2 regions of the Mesorhizobium sp. 01N446 genome follow, and region 1 is predicted to be linked to the other one. Evidence: riboswitches for the same ligand, from Rfam matches in the RefSeq annotation. Region 1 holds a riboswitch; the other holds the start of a gene.
What was found. A riboswitch is a leader RNA that binds a small molecule or an ion and turns the genes downstream of it on or off. The one in region 1 is predicted to bind S-adenosylmethionine.
Positions count from the first base shown of each region.

Region 2: it holds a riboswitch for S-adenosylmethionine, as region 1 does, so the genes downstream of both, metX (homoserine O-acetyltransferase MetX) here and AC1DPX_RS00185 (O-succinylhomoserine sulfhydrylase) in region 1, are expected to answer to the same signal.

Region 1 covers NZ_JBFTRA010000001.1:33,116-40,784, reverse strand. Annotated here, with positions in the region: gene AC1DPX_RS00190 (ceramide glucosyltransferase) at 1-683, shown strand, start outside; gene AC1DPX_RS00185 (O-succinylhomoserine sulfhydrylase) at 700-1,890, opposite strand; SAM riboswitch at 1,948-2,025, opposite strand; gene AC1DPX_RS00180 (2'-deoxycytidine 5'-triphosphate deaminase) at 2,160-3,254, shown strand; gene AC1DPX_RS00175 (hypothetical protein) at 3,281-3,640, shown strand; gene araD1 (AraD1 family protein) at 3,750-4,742, opposite strand; gene mmsB (multiple monosaccharide ABC transporter permease) at 4,979-6,265, opposite strand; gene mmsA (multiple monosaccharide ABC transporter ATP-binding protein) at 6,262-7,669, opposite strand, start outside.
Region 2 covers NZ_JBFTRA010000010.1:101,261-108,929, forward strand. Annotated here, with positions in the region: gene hisC (histidinol-phosphate transaminase) at 20-1,129, opposite strand; SAM riboswitch at 1,292-1,369, shown strand; gene metX (homoserine O-acetyltransferase MetX) at 1,477-2,646, shown strand; gene metW (methionine biosynthesis protein MetW) at 2,705-3,319, shown strand; gene AC1DPX_RS29495 (DUF1330 domain-containing protein) at 3,332-3,652, opposite strand; gene AC1DPX_RS29500 (DUF1194 domain-containing protein) at 3,794-4,597, opposite strand; gene AC1DPX_RS29505 (ABC transporter ATP-binding protein/permease) at 4,686-6,506, opposite strand; gene AC1DPX_RS29510 (class I SAM-dependent methyltransferase) at 6,625-7,413, opposite strand; gene gloB (hydroxyacylglutathione hydrolase) at 7,577-7,669, shown strand, end outside.

The DNA.
Region 1 (7,669 bases):
CCGGCCTTGTCTGCTCGACGCCGATCGGTTCGCGGCCGGAGGGCTTCTGGGCCGAGGTCGAATGCGCCTTCCTCAACACGCTGCAGGCCCGCTGGCAGTATGCCGGCGAGGCGCTCGGCCTTGGCTTTGCCCAGGGCAAGAGCATGCTATTGAACAAGCCGGTGCTGGATGCCAATGGCGGCATCCGCGCGCTGGCCGCCGAAGCCGCCGAGGACGCCGCCGCGACCAAGCTGGTGAGCGCGATTGGCCTGCGCGTCAATCTTGTCGCGGCACCCTTCGAGCAGCCGCTTGGCAGGCGCACGCTTGGCACGGTCTGGTCGCGCCAGGCCCGCTGGGCGCGTCTGCGCCGCGTCACCTTCCCGCTGTTCTTCACGCCGGAAATCCTGACCGGCGCGGTGGTGCCGCTGGCATTTGCGCTGCTTGCGGCAGCCAGCGCCGGCGTCAGCCTGCCGCTGACGGCCATCGCCGTGCTGGCGGCCTTCTACCTTCCGGAATGCGCCCTGGCCTGGTCCAAGGGCTGGCACCTGTCGCCGCGCACGGTCGCGGCGATGATCGCGCGGGACTTGATGTTGCCAGCCATGTGGGCACGCGGCTGGCTCGGCGGCGCGGTCGACTGGCGCGGCAATGCAATGACCATCGGCACCAAGGCTACGGAGCTGGAAGAGGCTTCGTCGCGCGCCTGAAAGCCAAAGACATCTACTATTTTGCCGCTTTCAGCGCCTGCGCGATGTCTTCCAGCAGGTCGTCGGCGTCCTCCAGGCCGACCGACAGCCTGAGCGTGCCCGGTCCGATGCCGAGTTCGGCGCGCGCCTCTTCGCTCAAATTCTTGTGCGTCGTCGTCGCCGGATGGGTGATCAGGCTCTTGGCGTCGCCGAGATTGTTGGAGATCAGCACGATGTCGAGCGCGTTCTGCAAGGCGAAGGCCGCCTGTTTGCCGCCCTTGACGTCGAGGCAGATCAGCGTCGAGCCGCCCGACATCTGCTTCCTGACGATCTCGGCCTGCGGGTGGTCGGCGCGGCCGGGATAGATGACGCGGGCGATCTGCGGCTGCTCGGCCAGGAAATCGGCGATCTTGCCGGCGCTTTCCGTCTGCTGGCGCACGCGCAGTGGCAGCGTCTCCAGGCCCTTCAGCAGCGTCCAGGCGTTGAAGGGCGACAGGCTGGGGCCGGTGTGGCGGAAATAGTCGTGCAAATTCTCGTCGATCCACTTCTTGTCCGACAGGATCACGCCGCCGAGACAGCGGCCCTGGCCGTCGATGTGCTTGGTCGCCGAATAGACGACGATATGGGCGCCGAGCTGCAACGGCTTCTGCTGCAAGGGCGTGGCGAAGACATTGTCGACGACGAGCCGCGCGCCGATCGAGTTGGCGAGCGACGCGACGGCGGCGATGTCGACCACTTCCAGCGTCGGATTGGTCGGGCTCTCCAGGAAGAACAGCTTGGTGTTGGGCCTGACCGCCTTTTCCCAGTTGGCGATGTCGGTGCCGTCGACCAGCGTCGCCTCGATGCCGTAGCGCGGCGCCAGCGTCTCGACCACCCAGCGGCAGGAGCCGAACAGGGCGCGCGCCGCCACGATGTGGTCACCGGCCTTGACGCTGCACAGAAGCGCCGCCGTCACCGCCGCCATGCCCGACGCCGTGGCGCGTGCGTCCTCGGCGCCTTCCAGCGCGCACATGCGCTTTTCGAACATGTCGACGGTCGGATTGGCGTAGCGCGAATAGATGAAACCGGGTTCCTCGCCCTTGAAACGGGCTTCCGCCGCCTGCGCCGTTTCGTAGACATAGCCCTGGGTCAGGTACATCGCCTCCGAGGTCTCGCCGAAGCCGGAACGCAGGGTTCCGCTATGAACGAGGGCTGTCTGAGGCTTCCAGTTGCGCTTGTTGCTGCTCATCGCTTTTGTTTCCAGACACAAAAAAACCGGTCACGAAAGTCGCAACCGGTCCATACGGCCTCACGGCCAACGGTCCTTTAGCGACTTGTTTAACGTGGCTGCAAGCCGACCGGCCAAATCACCACGGGATAACGATCCTTTAGACCCGTACCACGCTTGCGTCAATTGCCGGCTTCATTAAGAGGTTTGTACCAAGCAGGTTTCGCAAAGGTGTCCCACGGTTTTGCGACAAGACCTGCGCCAAGAAATGGTCGCCCAGGAGCGAAGCTTTGCGGCAGACAGGCATTCTTCCCGATCAGGACATCGCGGCGCTGTTCCAGTCCGGTGCGCTGAAGTCGCGACGTGCTCTTGATCCCGACCAGATCCAGCCGGCCAGCCTTGATCTCAGGCTCGGCGACAAGGCCTGGCGGGTGCGCGCGTCCTTCCTGCCGGGTCCCAACCATAACGTTTCGGAAAAGCTCGACAGGCTGAAGCTGCACGAGATCAATCTGGCCGAAGGCGCGGTGCTGGAGACTGGCTGCGTCTACATCGTGCCGCTGCTCGAAAGCCTTGCCTTGCCGGCAGAGATTTCCGCTTCGGCCAACCCGAAGAGCTCGACCGGGCGGCTCGACATCTTCACCCGTGTCATGACCGACCGCGGCCACGAGTTCGACAAGATCGCCGCCGGCTACAACGGTCCGCTCTATCTCGAGGTCAGCCCGCGCACTTTCCCGATCGTCGTGCGCACCGGCTCGCGCCTGTCGCAGATCCGCTTCCGCACCGGCAACGCGCTGCTCTCGGAAGCTGAACTGCATGAATTGCACCGCGCGCAGACGCTGGTTGCCACCGACCCGCCGAATATTTCAGGCGGCGGCATCGCGTTGTCGATCGATCTCAAGGGCGATGGTGACGGGCTGGTCGGCTATCGCGGCAAGCACCACACCGGTCTTGTCGATGTCGACAAGCGCGCCGCGCAGGATGTCGTCGATTTCTGGGAACCGATCCACAAGAGCGGCGCCGGCGAGCTGGTGCTTGACCCCGACGAATTCTACATCCTCGTCAGCCAGGAAGCGGTGCACGTGCCACCACTCTACGCCGCCGAGATGACGCCTTTCGATCCGCTGGTCGGTGAATTCCGCGTCCACTATGCCGGCTTCTTCGATCCGGGTTTCGGCCATTCGGCGGCTGGTGGCACCGGCAGCCGGGCGGTGCTTGAGGTGCGCAGCCACGAAGTGCCGTTCATCCTCGACCATGGCCAGATCGTCGGCCGGCTGGTGTACGAGCACATGCTGAAACGGCCGCAGTCGCTCTACGGCACGGATCTCGGCTCCAACTACCAGGCACAGGGCCTGAAGCTCTCCAAGCACTTCCGCGCCGCACGCTGAGCGCCGATTGCCGCCGGGCAAGATACTTGCCTGCGCCGGAAGAGGCGATCACCGACCTGACCAACGGCCGGCTTGATGCCGTGATTTCGGACAAGTTCGTGCTGGTGGACTGGCTGAAGAAGTCGAGCGACGGCTGCTGCAAGCTGGTCGGCGACGTCAAGGGCACCGAAACGCAAGCCGGCATTGCCGTGCGCCTCGACGACACCGCCCCTGCGCGACTAGCTAAACGCAGCCATCGATGCGCTCGTCGCCGACGGCACCTACTAGAAGATCCAGGCCAAGTATTTCGACTTCGATATTTATTGAGAAGCTGCCAATATCTCCCCCCTCGTGGGGAGATGCCCGGCAGGGCAGAGGGAGGCGCGAAGGATCGCGACCTCTCCTAAGAGCGTCAGGAATAGCGGAAGGCACAGTTGCTTCCATTGCTACGCTGGCGGGACAACGCCCCCCTCTGGCCTGCCGGCCATCTCCCCAAGAAGCGGGGAGATCACGCTCTCAAAGCGCCTTCACCGCCACCTTCACCGGCTTTTCGATCTCGAGCGGGTTGCGCAGCGGCAGTCCGAAATCGCCGGCCTCGATTTCGAACACATCGCCGGCCTCGGTCTTGACGCCGTCGGCGAAGGACAGCGTCGCGGTGCCGAACATATGCACATGCACGTCACCGGGCTGGCGGAACGCCGAATATTTGAAGTGATGGTGTTCGAGATTGGCGATGGTGTGCGACATGTTCGCTTCGCCCGACAGGAACGGCTTTTCCCACAGCGTCTTGCCGTCGCGCACGATGCGCGAGGTGCCGCGGATGTCGGAAGGCAGGTCGCCGATCAGGATCTCGGGCCCGAACGAGGCGTTGCGCAGCTTGGAATGGGCGAGGAAGAGATAGTTCACCCGCTCGGTCACATGGTCCGAAAACTCGTTCGACAGCGTGAAGCCGACGCGGAAGGCGGCGCCGTCGTCGCCGATGACATAGATGCCGGCGATTTCGGGTTCCTCGCCGGCGTCCTTGGCGAAGGCCGGTGACATGAGCGCGGCACCCGGCGCCACGGCCATCGTGCCGTTGCCCTTGTAGAACCATTCCGGCTGCACGCCGACCTGGCCCTTGGCGGGCTTGCCGCCCTCCAGACCCATGCGGAACATCTTCATGGAATCGGTGAGCTGCTCCTCGCCATCGGCGCTGAGCTTCTTGTGCATGGAATCGCGCGTTGCGGCCGAGCCGAGATGCGTCAGGCCGGTGCCGGTGAGATGCAGGTGCGCCGGATCGGGGTGATTGATCGGCGACAACAGCCGCCCCTTCTTGTAGGCGGCATCGAGATCGACCGTCTCGCCGAGCCCCTTGCGCTCGATCAGGGTGGCGAGGCCGACGCCGGTGCGGGCCGCCTCCATCGCCAGCGAATAGACGCTGCGGGCGCCGTTGATGATCCGGGTCTTGCCGCCATTGCGGGCAACGACGCGGATGGTCTCGGCGTCATCGAGAATCTGCGAGATCAGCATGATCAATCCTCTCTCATGTGCCTTGGCATGGCTGCCGCCGCGGCAAACCTTCCCAAGCGCGGCTGGGACGTCGCCCATGCCACGGGTGAAATTCTCCGTTCGGATTGCGCTCGCGGGGCTTGGTTCCTTGAGGGAACTTCTTCGTGCCTGCTGGTTGCCGGCAGCGCCGCGATGTGACCCGTATGCCTTCCTCGTTGCCTCGCCGGAGCGGTTCGGCCCGCTCCCGGTATTTTGTTTCAGGCCTTGTTCTTGTTGTAGACGTCGAAGATCACGGCGCCGAGCAGCACGAGGCCTTTGACCACCTGCTGCCAGTCGACGTTGACGCCCATGATCGACATGCCGTTGTTCATCACGCCCATGATGAAGCCGCCGACCACGGCGCCGATGACCTGGCCGACGCCGCCCATTGCCGAGGCGCCGCCGATGAAGACGGCGGCGATGACGTCGAGCTCCGAGCCCAGACCCGCCGCCGGCACGGCCTGGCCGAGACGCGCCGCGATGATCAGGCCGCCCAGCGCCGACAGCACACCCATATTGATGAACACCAGCAGCGTCAGCCGCTCGGTGTTGATGCCCGACAGCTGCGCCGCCTTGGGATTGCCGCCCATGGCATAGATGCGACGGCCGATCGTCATGCGCTTGGTGACGAAGACGAACAGCGAGATCAGCACGCCCATGACGAGCAGCACCACCGGCAGGCCCCGGTAGCTGGCGAATTCATAGACAAGGAACAGCGCCAGCGCGCTGGCGACCAGCGTCTTGACGACGAACAGGGGGAACGGCTCGGCCTCATAGCCATGGCGTTCGCGCTTGCGTCGCGTCCTCACCCCGAAATAGGCATAGGCAACCACCGCGATGAGGCCGAGCACGATCGTCGTCATGTGCAGCGTCAGGCCGCTGCCGATGATGGTCTTGCCGGCGGCATTCACCGTCGGCGGGATCAGCGTCAGCGGGCCGATCAAGTCCGGGATGAAGCCGGAGCTCAGTGCCTTGAAGTCGTCGGGAAGTGGGCCCACCGAGGACCCGCCGCCCAGCAGCGCCTGGCAGATGCCGCGGAAGATCAGCATGCCCGCAAGCGTCACGATGAAGCTCGGTATCCGGTGATAGGCGATCCAATAGCCTTGCGCCGCGCCGATCAGGCCGCCCACGATGAGGCAGACGATCGAAACCACCAGCGGATTGCTGAGCGGTCCGAGTTGCCAGATGACCATCATGTTGGCCGCCAGCGCGCCGATGAAACCGGCGACCGACCCGACGCTGAGGTCGATATAGCCGGAAACGATGACCAGCAGCATGCCGAGCGCCATCACGATGATGAACGAATTCTGCTGCACAAGATTGCTGAGGTTGACCGGCTTGAACAGCGTTCCAGACGTGGTGAACTGGAAGAACAGCATGATGACGATCAGCGCGATGATCAGGCCGTATTCGCGCAGGTTCGTCGTCAGCGCCGAGACGGCAATGCGTGGACGCTGTTCTTCGGCGACATTGCCCTGCGGGGCGGGGGCGCTTTCGGTGCTCATGCTGCTTTTCCTTCTCCCCGAACGATGGCACGCATTATTTTTTCCTGGCTTGCGTCCGCCGCGGGCATTTCGCCGACGATGCGGCCTTCGTTCATGACGTAGATGCGGTCGGTGATGCCGAGCAATTCCGGCATTTCCGACGAGATGACCACGATTGCCTTACCCTCCGAGGCCAGACGCGCGATGATCGTGTAGATTTCGTACTTCGCGCCGACATCGATGCCGCGCGTCGGCTCGTCGAGGATCAGAACCTCCGGGTCGGCGAACAGCCATTTCGACAACACCACCTTCTGCTGGTTGCCGCCGGAAAGATTGCCCGTCATCTGATAGACGCTCGAAGCACGGATATTGGTCTTCTTGCGATAATCATTGGCAACGGCGAGTTCCCGCAAATCGTCGATCACGCTGTGACGCGACACGCCACCGAGATTGGCAAGCGTTATGTTGTGCTTGATATGGTCGATCAGGTTGAGACCGTAAGTCTTGCGGTCCTCGGTCACGTAGGCGATGCCATGTTCTACCGCCTTGCTCACGGACGAGACATCGATCGGCTTGCCCTTGAGCTGAACCTCGCCGGTGATGCGACGGCCATAGGAGCGGCCGAACAGGCTCATGGCGAATTCGGTGCGGCCGGCGCCCATCAGCCCGGCAATGCCGACCACCTCGCCCTTGCGCACGTTGATGTCTATGCCTTTGATCACCTGCCGCTCGGCATGGATCGGGTGATAGACCGACCAGTTCTTCACTTCGAATACGACATCGCCAATGTTGGGCTCGCGCGGCGGATAGCGGTCGTCTAGCGAGCGGCCGACCATCGAGGTGATGATCCGGTCCTCCGAAATGTCCTGCCTGGCCAGCGTGTCGATGGTGCGCCCGTCACGGATGACCGTGACCTTGTCGGCGACCCGGTTCACCTCGTTGAGCTTGTGCGAGATCAGGATCGAGGTCATGCCCTGGCGCTTGAATTCGAGCAGAAGGTCGAGCAGAGCCTGGCTGTCCTTCTCGCTGAGCGACGCGGTCGGCTCGTCGAGGATCAGCAGCTTGACTTCCTTGCTCAGCGCCTTGGCGATCTCGACCAGCTGCTGCTTGCCGACGCCGATATTGGTGATCAGCGTCTTGGGGTCCTCCTTGAGGCCCACCTTCTTCAACAGCGCGCTGGTGCGCGCCTCGTTGGCGTCCCAGTCGATCACACCGAATTTGGCGTGTTCGTTGCCGAGGAAGATGTTTTCGGCAATCGACAGCATCGGCACCAGGGCAAGCTCCTGATGGATGATGACGATGCCCTTGTGTTCGCTGTCATGGATGCCTTTGAACTGGCATTCCTGGCCTTGAAAAATGATCTGGCCGTCGTAGGTGCCTGCGGGATAGACGCCCGACAGCACTTTCATCAGCGTCGACTTGCCG
Region 2 (7,669 bases), on a different contig from region 1:
TCCAGCTTTTCGGGGCGTTCTAGCTTTTCAGGAATGTCGTGAGCGCGGCGACAACGCCGCGATTGGCCTCTTCCGTGCCGACGGTCATGCGCAGCGCGTTGGGAAAGCCGTAGCCGGAAACACGCCGCAATATATAGCCTCGCGCGCTCAGGTAGTCGTCCGCCGCCGCCGCCGAATGCTTCTGGTCGTCGGGAAAATGGATCAGCAGGAAATTGCCGACGCTGGGCGTCACCCGCAACCCGAGCCCGGTCATCTCCGCGCTCAGCCAGGCGAGCCAGGTCTCGTTGTGCGCCACGCTGCGCTCGACATGGGCGCGGTCGCGGATCGCCGCGATGCCGGCCTCGATCGCCGTCGCATTGACGTTGAAAGGCCCGCGTACCCGGTTGATGGCGTCGACGATGTGCAGGGGCGCGTACATCCAGCCGATCCGCGCGCCACCGAGGCCGATCTTGGAGAAGGTGCGGGTCATGACCACATTCTCGGCGCTGCCGACCAGTTCGATGCCGGCTTCATAGTCGTTGCGGCGGACATATTCGGCATAGGCCGCGTCGAGCACCAGCAGCACATGTCTGGGCAGGCCGGCATGCAAGCGGCGCACCTCCTGGAACGGCAAATAGGTGCCGGTCGGATTGTTGGGGTTGGCGAGAAACACGATTTTCGTGCGCGGCGTGACGGCGGCAAGTATCGCATCGATGTCGGCGCGCTCATCGGTCTCCTTGACCACAACCGGGGTGGCGCCGGCAGACTGGATGTAGATCTTGTAGACCATGAAGGCGTGTTCGGTGAATATGGCCTCGTCGCCGGGTGCGAGATAGGTCTGCGCCAAGAGGCCGAGGATCTCGTCGGAGCCGTTGGAGCAGATGATGTTCTGCGCGTTGAGGCCATGCACGTCCGCGATCGCCTCGCGCAGCCGCCGGGCGGTGCCGTCGGGATAGATGTCCAGCCTGGCGGCGACCTCACGCGCGGCCTCGATCGCCTTCGGTGAAGGGCCAAGCGGGTTCTCGTTCGACGACAGCTTGTAGACCTTGTCGACACCAGCGGGTGCGGCGCTCTTGCCAGGCACATAGGCGTCGATGTCCATGATGCCCGCGCGCGGGGTTGGACGTGCCTGATCCGGTGTCTGGTTCATTTTTTGCAAAATCCGTCGAAAATGCCTCCATCCGGAGGCCGCAGCGGAAATACAAGCCACGGCCCGCAATGTCGAGAGGTGGCAGTGGGGCCAGCAGCTGGCCTAGTGGCCGGCCCAGACAGCCGGCATTGACGGCGGGGCGAGCGAGTTCTAGAAGGACAGCGACAGTTCCGTGGTGATTTGGCCGGTCGGCTTGCAGCCACGTTAAACAATTCGCTAAAGGGCCGTTTGCGTGACGTAACCGGCTTTGCGAATGGCAATGCCGGTTTTTTATTGTCCGCGGCCGGCCGGACGGACGCATCGGCGACGGTTTTTCGTCTGGCACGATGCAGCAAGTGAGTACGTGAATGGCCACTCTGCGCGCAGGAAAGACCAACAACGAGGCCGACCAGCCGTCGAGCCCGGTGTTGCGCTTCGGGGCGGACAAGCCGCTCAAGCTCGACGCCGGCACGCTGTTGTCGCCGTTCCAGATCGCCTACCAGACCTATGGCACGCTGAACGATGCCCGCTCCAATGCCATCCTGGTCTGCCACGCGCTGACCGGCGACCAGCATGTCGCCAACACCAATCCGGTGACCGGCAAGCCGGGCTGGTGGGAAGTGCTGATCGGCCCCGGCAGGATCATCGACACCAACCGTTTCTTCGTCATCTGCTCCAACGTCATCGGCGGCTGCCTGGGCTCCACCGGCCCGGCCTCGACCAACCCCTCCACCGGCAAGCCCTATGGGCTCGACCTGCCGGTCATCACCATCCGTGACATGGTTCGCGCGCAGCAGATGCTGATCGACCATTTCGGCATCGAGAAACTGTTCTGCGTGCTCGGCGGCTCGATGGGCGGCATGCAGGTGCTGGAATGGGCGTCGAGCTATCCCGAGCGTGTCTTTTCGGCGCTGCCGATCGCCACCGGCGCGCGCCATTCCTCGCAGAACATTGCCTTCCACGAAGTCGGCAGGCAGGCGGTCATGGCCGATCCGGACTGGCATGGCGGCAAATATTTCGAGCATGGCAAGCGCCCGGAAAAGGGCCTGGCGGTGGCGCGCATGGCTGCCCACATCACCTATCTCTCGGAAGCCGCCCTGCACCGCAAATTCGGTCGCAATCTGCAGGATCGCGACCACCTGACGTTCGGCTTCGACGCCGACTTCCAGATCGAAAGCTATCTGCGCCACCAGGGCATGACCTTCGTCGACCGCTTCGACGCCAATTCCTATCTCTATATGACGCGGTCCATGGACTATTTCGACATTGCCGCCGACCATGGCGGCAGGCTGGCGGACGCCTTTGCCGGAACCAAGACCCGCTTCTGCCTGGTGTCGTTCACGTCGGACTGGCTGTTTCCGACGGAAGAAAGCCGCTCCATCGTGCACGCGCTCAATGCCGCCGGCGCCTCGGTGTCCTTCGTCGAGATCGAGACCGATCGCGGCCACGATGCCTTCCTGCTCGACGAGCCGGAACTGTTCGCCGCCATCAACGGCTTCATCGGCTCGGCGGCGCGGGCGAGAGGGCTGAGCGCATGACCCCGGAACGTTGCAGACTTTCCGGATCAGGATCAAGCGCCACACGGAGGGCGATATCATGAGCGTCAACGGCAGCCAGCGCGTCGACCTCGAGGTCGTCGCCAACCTCATCCCGCCGCAGTCCCGCGTGCTCGACGTCGGTTCGGGCGACGGCTCACTGCTTGAATTGCTGCAGGACACCAAGCAGGTCGACGGCCGTGGGCTTGAACTGTCGCAGCGCGGCGTCAACGAATGCGTGGCGCGCGGCCTCTCCGTCATCCAGGGCGATGCCGACAAGGATCTCCAATTCTATCCCGACAAGGGCTTTGACTTCGTCGTCCTGTCACAGACCTTGCAGGCCACCCGCAACCCGAAGCTGGTGCTCGACGAGTTGCTGCGCATCGGCAACCGGGCGATCGTCTCCTTCCCCAATTTCGGCCATTGGCGGGTGCGTCTGTCGCTGTTCGTCAAAGGCCGCATGCCGGTGACCCAGGACCTGCCCTATTCCTGGTACGACACGCCCAACATCCATTTCTGCACCATCCGCGACTTCGTCAATTTGTGCGAGGAGCTTGGCGCGACCGTGGAAAAGGCGACCGCGCTCGACGCCGCCGGCCAGAAGATCGGCCTGTCGATGCCGTGGTGGTTCTGGAATTTCTTCGGCCAGCAGGCGGTGTTCCTGCTGAAGCGCTAAAGTACGGCGCGTCTAGCCCAGAACATCCGTGGCCTTGTGCGGATGCTCGACACCGTCGGCGAACACCACGTCGGATTGGGAATTCTCCGTGCGCAACGCCAATATCGCCTGGTAGGCGGGCGAAGCATACCACGCGCGCACATGCCGCCGGTCGGGAAATTCGATGACGATGAGGTTGCCCGGCCAGTCGTTCTCGACCACCTCGACGTTGCCGCCATGGACGACGAAACGGCCGCAGAATGGCTCCAGCGTGGCATCGATCTTGTGCAGGTACTCGACGATCTGCGGGCCCATCGTGACTTGGCGCATATGGGCAACGGCGTAAGCGGTCATGACATAACTCCCTTGTCTATCGAAGCCGACTTGCCGGCCTCGTGAGGGCAATCTGCCGGAGCGCCTGAGGCAAAGCGATTACGTCAGAAGTAATGGTATCAACTGCTTCGACGGCCGGTCTCTGGCGCTCTTGGCGCAAGTTCACCGGTCGAGTTCCGGAAAATACGGATCCGACAGGAACCGTCTGTCGCGTTCGCCTTGCAGGCAGTCGATCGGCGCGTCCGCGTCGACGGGAATGATGCTGGCCTTGCCCTGAATGCCGCTCACTTCGAGGATCAGCTTGCGCCGGATGGCGGTGGAAAATTCCGAGGCCGAGTAGATAGGCAGCACGAAGGACCCGGGTCCGCCGGTCACGCACTGCGCGTAATACTGGTCGAGATGTTTGAAGGTCGGCGATGGGTTGATCAGGATCGGCAAGCCGTTGATGACGATGCCTTTTGCGGTTGCCGCATCACGCATCGCGGTGACCGGCGGCCCGATATTGTTGGGGCCGTCGCCCGATATGTCGATGACGCTGCGTTCCCCGGCGATATTCGTCCTGTCGAACAGCTCTGTGCCGAAGGCAAGAGCCGTGGAAATCGAGGTGCCGCGAAAACTCCGGAACGGGCGCGCCGCCACCTTGTCGGCAAAGCTGTAGGCGCTCTGCGCGCTGTCGATGATCTGCCAGCCGATGACCGCGTCGTCGCGCACCGTGCCGGCCCATTCGAAATAGGTGATCGCGATGCGCCCGGCATTGCCGGACCGGACCGCCTGGATGAAATCCGGATGACGCAGCGCCTCGACATAGCCGGCGCGCTGCAGGGCGAATTCCTTCTCGTCCATCGACAGGGATATATCGACGGCCAGCACCAGCTCTACGTCGACGGCCAGCGCATCCGGTGGCGCCGCAACCGGTGTTGGCTGGGCACAGGCAAGACAGGCAAGCAGGCGCAGGGCATCAAGCATCGCCACCGCCAAATTTTGTTTCTCCGGGAAATTCTCCTTCGCGATCGCGGCGAAATAAAGCTTGCAGCGACGATGCGGAAAGACAGCCCTATTTCTTGCGGCGGACCGCGACCGGCGGAGGATCGATGGCGCCGGCCCTGACGTGAGCGGGTTTCAGCGCTTGAGCACCGGAATCCTTGACGATCGTCAGGCCGCGCGGAAAGAATTGGATGTTGTGCTGGCCACGCCCGATATTGATGATCGTGGCGCCCTTCAGATGCTTTTCCAGCATCGCCAGCACCCGCCGCAGCGAGGGGCCGTCGAACGCATCCATCGCTTCGTCGATGATCACCCATTTCGGCCGCCGCAAGGCGAGCCTGGCGACGCCCAGCAACCGCTGTTCATCATCGCCCAATTCGTGGTCCCAGCGCCCGACGCGGTCAAGCGAGGACGACAGCCGTTCCAGTCCGACCTCGGCCAGCACCGCCACAATATCGGCATCGCTTGCGGGCGCATGCCCATTTGCGTGATTGAGTACCTCGCGCAATGTGCCAGCCGGCAAATACGGCACGCGCGGCACGAAGATGAGGGTTTCTCCCGCCGGCAGGCCGATCTTTCCGCTGCCCCAGGGCCAAAGCCCGGCAATGGCGCGGAAGAACAGCGTCTTGCCGGCGCCGGGTTCGCCGGTGATCATCACGCGTTCGCCGGGGTGGATTTCGACATGCTGGTCGGAGAGTTTTGTGCAGCCCTCCGGCGAGGCCACCTGGAGCTTCTCGAACGTCAGGCTGCCATTGGCGTTCTGATCGAAGGTGATGCGTCTTTCGGTGTCGTGCAGCACATCGGTTTCATCGAGCGCGATGCGGAAGTCGGCGACACGCATCAGCGTGGCGCGCCAATCTGCGATGGCGCCGATGTTGTTGATGAACCAGCGCAACGAGGAGTGGACCTGGTTGAAGGCGCCGACCGCCATCATCAGCCCGCCAAAGCTGATATCGCCCGAGAAATAGACCGGCGAGGCAACCAGGATCGGCGCCACGACGGTGATCCAGCCATAGGTATCGGTCACCCAGGACAGGTTGATCTGCGCGGTATAGATGCGCCGCATGGCACCCAGCACCGTGCCGAGGTCGAGTTCAAGCCGCTGTCTGGCATCGGCTTCGCCATGGTAGAGCGCGATGGCATCGACATTCTCGTTGACGCGCACCATCGAGGAGCGCAGCTCCGCCTCTCGTGTGTAGCGGTCGCTGTTCAGCTTGATCAGCGGCCGCCCGACCAGCCAGCTCAGCCAGGAGGCCGTGCCGGCATAGAGGAACGCCGCCCAGACCATGTAGCCCGGTATGGCCAGCGACCAGCCGTTGACGTGGAAGACGAAGCCTGAGGACAGTTCCCACAGCACGCCGACGAAGGACACAAGCAGGATGAGCGACTGCAGCAATCCGACGCCGAGATCGGTCGATAGGTCGGAGAGATGCGCCGCGTCCTGCTGCATGCGCTGGTCGGGATTGACGCCGATGGCGCCTGCATTGGCCAGCCGGAAGGCGCGCGCCGGCCGCATCCATTGGTCGATCAGGTCCAGTGTCAGCGCCTCGCGCAGTTTCAGCCGGATCATCTGGTTGAGCCAGGTCTGGCCGATATTGAGCACCAGCAGCCCGCCGGCGATCATCGCGAACACAAGGAGCTGGTGCAGGAAGGCCGCCATGTCGCGGCGCGCCAGCGCGTCATAGAAGGGCTGATTCCAGCGATTGAGCAGCACCTGGCCGATCGACGTCGCGATGATGACGAGCATGATGCCGACCGAAGTCCACAGCAGCCATTTGCGGACCGGCGACACCACCAGCGCCCGCCTGATCGTCGCAACCTGATCACGCAGGCTGCTGGCCTCGACGGCGACCGGCTGAACGGTGGCCTGATTGTCCAGTTGATCAGCCATGTCTGAAGTCCTTGCGTTCAGGTGCGATGCTGAAACCGGATGAAATGAGCCGACGGCTGCCGCCCGTGTACGACAGATAGGTCGGAAAAACGCCGCGCGTGGAAAGTTTTTGCACCGATCACGAAGGTTTCACCTGACGAGCCGGCGCCAATGGGCCTACGGCGTCGGAGAGGCGGCCGAGCCGCGTCGCGCCGTGCGGCGACAGCACCGGGACGAAGACGCGGCGGGACGCGCGCTGGGCGACCGGCACGCCCTGATAGAGCCGCTTCTGCGCCTCGACGACGATGACGCCGGAAAAGATCGGCCACAGCCGCCGGCCGGCGCGCTCCAGAACATTGTGGAAGCGCATCATGAAGCGCCGTCGCGATGGCGGGAAGAACAGCGCATCCGACCAGGCGGCGGGCGTGAAATTCGCCTCGCGCAGCAGTTCGGTGAGCTGCCCGCGCGAAAACGGCCGGCCATTGCCGAACGGCGTATGCTCGAAGCGCGCCCAGACGCCGCGCCGGTTTGGCACGACGATGACGACGCGCCCTGCCGGCGACAGCACCCGCCAGATCTCGTTCAGCGTCTCGCGCGGGTTTTCGACATGTTCGAGCGAATGCACGAGCAGCATGCGGTCGATGCAGGAATCGACCAGCGGCAGCTCCTCGTCGAAGACCAAAGCGGTCGCCGTCGGCCCGGTTGCCGGCCAGACCACCGCGCCCTGCGTCGCCGGCATGAAGGCGAAGACCCGCTCGGCATCGGTGCCGAAGCGCTCCAGCCAGGGCAAGGTATAGCCGAGGCCGACCAGCCGTTCATTGGGGACAGCAGCCCATATCGACGACAGCGCCATGGTGATCGAGCGCTCGGCGAACCGGCCGAGCGTTGTCGAATAGAAGGAGCGAAGGTCGACGATGTCGGAATGCATGTCAGGGATGTAGCCGTGATATCGGCCGGTTTCAACAAAGGGCCGGAGGCAGCTGACACATACGCGGATGACATTCGTCATCTCCGGGATGACATTCAGTCATCTCGTGGATGACATCCGCCCTCTGGCGCCCTATGTCTGCGGCGACAAAGGGAGAGATATGATGGCGGTCGAAATCGAACAGTTCATGTGCCGCACGGACAATTTCGGCGTGCTGGTGCATGACCCCAAGAGCGGGCAGACGGCGATCATCGAC